Regions from separate parts of the Nitratireductor aquibiodomus genome, predicted to be linked through region 1. Evidence: riboswitches for the same ligand, from Rfam matches in the RefSeq annotation. Region 1 holds a riboswitch; the other holds the start of a gene.
The links. A riboswitch is a leader RNA that binds a small molecule or an ion and turns the genes downstream of it on or off. The one in region 1 is predicted to bind S-adenosylmethionine.
Positions count from the first base shown of each region.

Region 2: linked by a shared signal. The riboswitch ahead of metA (homoserine O-acetyltransferase MetA) and the one ahead of BLW55_RS14445 (O-succinylhomoserine sulfhydrylase) in region 1 are both predicted to bind S-adenosylmethionine.

Region 1 is NZ_FNSL01000001.1:3,029,418-3,031,618, forward strand. Features, by position in the region: gene BLW55_RS14445 (O-succinylhomoserine sulfhydrylase) at 1-819, opposite strand, end outside; SAM riboswitch at 870-947, opposite strand; gene BLW55_RS14450 (2'-deoxycytidine 5'-triphosphate deaminase) at 1,031-2,122, shown strand; gene BLW55_RS14455 (ion transporter) at 2,132-2,201, opposite strand, start outside.
Region 2 is NZ_FNSL01000001.1:1,832,890-1,835,090, forward strand. Features, by position in the region: gene hisC (histidinol-phosphate transaminase) at 1-939, opposite strand, end outside; SAM riboswitch at 1,058-1,135, shown strand; gene metA (homoserine O-acetyltransferase MetA) at 1,189-2,109, shown strand.

The DNA.
Region 1 (2,201 bases):
GCCGGCGCTCTCGGTCTGCTGGCGCACGCGCAGCGGCAGCGTTTCCAGCCCCTTGAGCAGAGTCCACGCATTGAAGGGCGAGAGGCTTGGCCCCGTATGGCGGAAAAAGTCCTGCAGTTGCTCGTCGATCCACTCCCTGTCCGAAAGGACGACACCGCCCAGACATCGGCCCTGACCGTCAATGTGCTTGGTCGCGGAATAGACGACCACATGCGCGCCGAGCTCAAGCGGTTTTTGCAGAAGGGGGGTGGCGAAGACGTTGTCGACCACGAGACGCCCGCCAACTTCGTTGGCAAGGGCCGCTACGCCGGCGATGTCGGCCACTTCCAGAGTCGGGTTGGTGGGGCTTTCAAGGAAGAAGAGCTTCGTGTTCGGCCGCACGGCGGCCTTCCAGTTTTCAAGCTTCGCGCCGTCGACAAGCGTTGTCTCGATCCCGTAGCGGGGCATCAGCGTTTCAACCACCCAGCGGCACGATCCGAAAAGCGCGCGGCCCGCCACCACATGATCGCCCGCCCTGAGCGAGCAAAGCAGCGCGGCGGTGACAGCGGCCATTCCGGAAGACATGGCGCGCGCCTCTTCGGCGCCCTCCAGCGCGCACATGCGGCGCTCGAACATGTCGACGGTCGGATTGGCATAGCGGGAATAGACGAAGCCCGGTTCTTCGCCCTTGAAGCGGGCTTCCGCCGCTTCCGCACTGTCATAGACAAAACCCTGCGTCAGATAGATCGCTTCGGAGGTTTCGCCAAAATGCGAGCGGGTGACCCCGCCATGAACAAGCGCCGTCTGTGCTTTCCAGTCGTTCTCGGAATTCTCTGTCATCGCTTCTACACCCAACAAAAAAACCGGCCGCGAAAAGCCGCATGCCGGTCCGGTGATCGAGCGCGGCCTTTTAGCGACTTCTTTAACGTGGCTGCAAGCCGACCGGCCAAATCACCACGGGATAAAGGTCCATTAGACCTTCAGGCGCCTTGCGTCAACGACAAGCGGCGCTAAACCTCGTTCAATCAAACCCTGTGCAAGGAGAGGGGCGTTGGCAAAAGCGGGAATTCTGCCGGACAAGGACATTGCGGCACTGTTCGACAATGGGGCGCTCGCCTCGGCCCACCCGCTGGATGGCGACCAGATTCAGCCGGCCAGTCTCGATCTGAGGCTTGGCACCATTGCCTATCGCGTGCGCGCCAGCTTCCTGCCGGGGCCGAACCACCGCGTTTCCGAAAAGCTCGAGAGACTCAAGCTGCACGAAATCCAGCTCGGCGAGGGCGCCGTGCTGGAGACCGGGTGCGTTTACATCGTGCCGCTGCTGGAAGGGCTCGATCTGCCAGATGGCATCTCCGCCTCTGCCAACCCCAAGAGTTCGACCGGCCGGCTCGATATCTTTACCCGCGTGATGACCGACCACGGGCAGGAGTTCGACAAGATCCCAGCCGGCTATTCCGGTCCGCTCTACATGGAGGTGAGCCCGCGCACCTTCCCGATCGTCGTGCGCACCGGATCACGCCTTTCGCAGATAAGGTTCCGCACCGGCAAGGCGCTGCTCGATGAAAGCGCGCTGGCGGACCTGCATGCGCGCGAGACGCTTGTCGCTTCGGACGACCCCAACATCACCGGCGGCGGTATCGCGCTTTCGGTCGATCTGAGCGGCGGCGAAAACGGGTTGATCGGGTATCGCGCAAAACATCACACGGCGCTCATCGACGTGGACCAGCGCGATCAGCACGATATCGCGGACTTCTGGGAGCCGCTGACCGGCGACGGTGCGGGCGGTCTGATCCTCGATCCTGACGAGTTCTATATTCTCGTGTCGCAGGAAGCGGTGCATGTGCCGCCGCACCACGCTGCCGAGATGACGCCATTCGATCCGCTGGTGGGCGAGTTCCGCGTGCACTATGCGGGCTTTTTCGATCCCGGCTTCGGGCATTCGTCCGCTGGCGGAACCGGCAGCCGTGCGGTTCTGGAAGTGCGCAGCCACGAGGTTCCGTTCATTCTCGAACACGGCCAGATCGTCGGCCGTCTCGTCTACGAGCGGATGCTCTCACGCCCCCGTGCGCTCTACGGCGCGGACCTGAAGTCCAACTATCAGGGCCAGTCGCTGAAGCTCTCCAAGCACTTTCGCATGCGCTGACCGCAGGGGTCAGCGCTTTTCGCGCGCCTTCTCGACAGTCAGTGCCTGCACCTCTTTGCGCAGGGCGCGGATTTCATTG
Region 2 (2,201 bases), 1.2 Mb from region 1:
GCCATTCTCGGGAAAATGGATCAGCAGGAAATTGCCAACGCTGGGCGTGACCCTCAGGCCGAGCTTGCCAAGCTCCTCGACCAACCAGGCACTCCAGGTCTCGTTGTACGCAACGGCCCGTTCCACATGCGCCTTGTCGCGGATCGCCGCCGCACCCGCCTCGATGGCCAGCGCATTGACATTGAAGGGACCGCGCACGCGGTTCACCGCATCCACCACATGCGCCGGTGCGTACATCCAGCCGATGCGCAGCGCCGCCATGCCGTGGATTTTGGAGAAGGTCCGCGTCATCACGACGTTTTCGCTCGAAGAGACGAGTTCGATGCCGGATTCGTAATCGTTGCGGCGCACATATTCGGCGTAGGCAGCATCCAGCACCAGAAGCGCCGTCTTCGGCAGGCCTGCCTGCAGGCGGCGCACTTCGTCCACCGGAATGTAAGTGCCAGTCGGGTTGTTCGGGTTAGCAAGGAACACGATGCGCGTTTTTTCCGTCACCGCCGCAAGGATTGCGTCGACATCCGCGCGCTCCTTGTCTTCCTTCACCACCACCGGCGTGCCACCGGCCGCCAGCGTCTGGATGCGGTAGACAAGAAACCCGTGCTCGGTGAAAATCGCCTCGTCGCCGGGCTTGATATAGGTCTGCGCGAGCAGGCCAAGAAGCTCATCGGACCCGTTGGAGCAAAGAATATTGGCCGGGTTCAGCCCATGCGTCTCCGCAATGGCATTGCGCAGTTTGGTTGCCGATCCGTCCGGATAAAGCTCCAGATGCCCCATCGCTTTGGAAATCGCCTCGACCGCCGCGGGCGAGGGCCCGAGCGGAGATTCGTTCGAGGAGAGCTTCCACACCTTCGTCGCACATGGCGCGCTCTCGCGGCCGGGCACATAGGCGGCGATATCCATGACACCGGGCTTCGGTTCGGGACGGACGGACGTGCTCATTGAATGGTCCTGTTTTTGGGAAACGGTTAGTCGGATCCTCGACCCTGCGGAGAAAATCCGTCCGTTGCTTTAGCCCATGACAGCGATTGACGCAAAGAAAACACCATCCTAAATAAAGACCTTCACTCGTGGTGATTTGGCCGGTCGGCTTGCAGCCACGTAAAACAATTCGCTAAAAGGCCGAGCGAAGCAGAATTTGCTGAGACCGGTCGCGATTTCGCCACCGGTCTTTTTTGTTGGAGCAAAACAATGCCGATCAAGATCCCCGACCAGCTTCCCGCCCGCGATGTTCTCGTGCGTGAAGGTGTGTCCGTGATGGACGAGCAGACAGCGCTGCGGCAGGACGTCCGCCCGCTACAGATCGGGCTCCTCAACCTCATGCCCAACAAAATCCGCACCGAAACCCAGTTTGCCCGGCTGATCGGCGCTTCGCCCCTTCAGGTGGAACTGACCCTCGTGCGCATCGGCAACCACCGTGCCAAGAACACGCCGGAAGAACACCTTATATCCTTCTACCAGACCTGGGAGGAAGTGCGTGACCGCAAGTTCGACGGCTTCATCATCACCGGTGCGCCGATTGAGCTTCTCCCGTTCGAGGAAGTCACCTACTGGAAGGAACTGGAGCAGATTCTGGACTGGACGCTGACCAACGTCCACTCATCCTTTTATATCTGCTGGGGTGCCATGGCGGCTGCCTGGCATTTCCACCGCGTTCCCAAATACACGCTCGAGAAGAAGGCTTTTGGCGTCTTCAGGCACCGCAACAATGCGCCCGCCTCTCCCTTCCTCGCCGGCTTCTCGGACGATTTCGCCATCCCCGTCTCGCGCTGGACCGAGGTCCGCTCTGCCGACATTCCCGCCGACAAAGGCCTCCAGGTGCTCATGGAATCGGACGTAACCGGCCCCTGCCTCCTGACGGAAGAGACAGGCAACCGGCTCTACATGTTCAACCACATCGAATACGATTCCACCTCGCTCAAGGAGGAGTATGACCGCGATGTTGCAACGGGGACCGAGGTTGCCATACCGCATGGCTACTACCCGGACAACGATCCCAGCCGCCCGCCTCTCAACCGCTGGCGTTCCCATGCGCATCTGCTCTTCGGCAACTGGATCAACCAGGTGTACCAGTCCACGCCCTATGACCTGGAAGAGATCGGCCGGCGCTAGGGCATTTTGCAGTCAGGTGGAATCACCTGACGTCCGCACAAATGCGGGTACTCTAGCCTCCGCGCGATCTCGCCTTCAGCCAAGCTGATTGG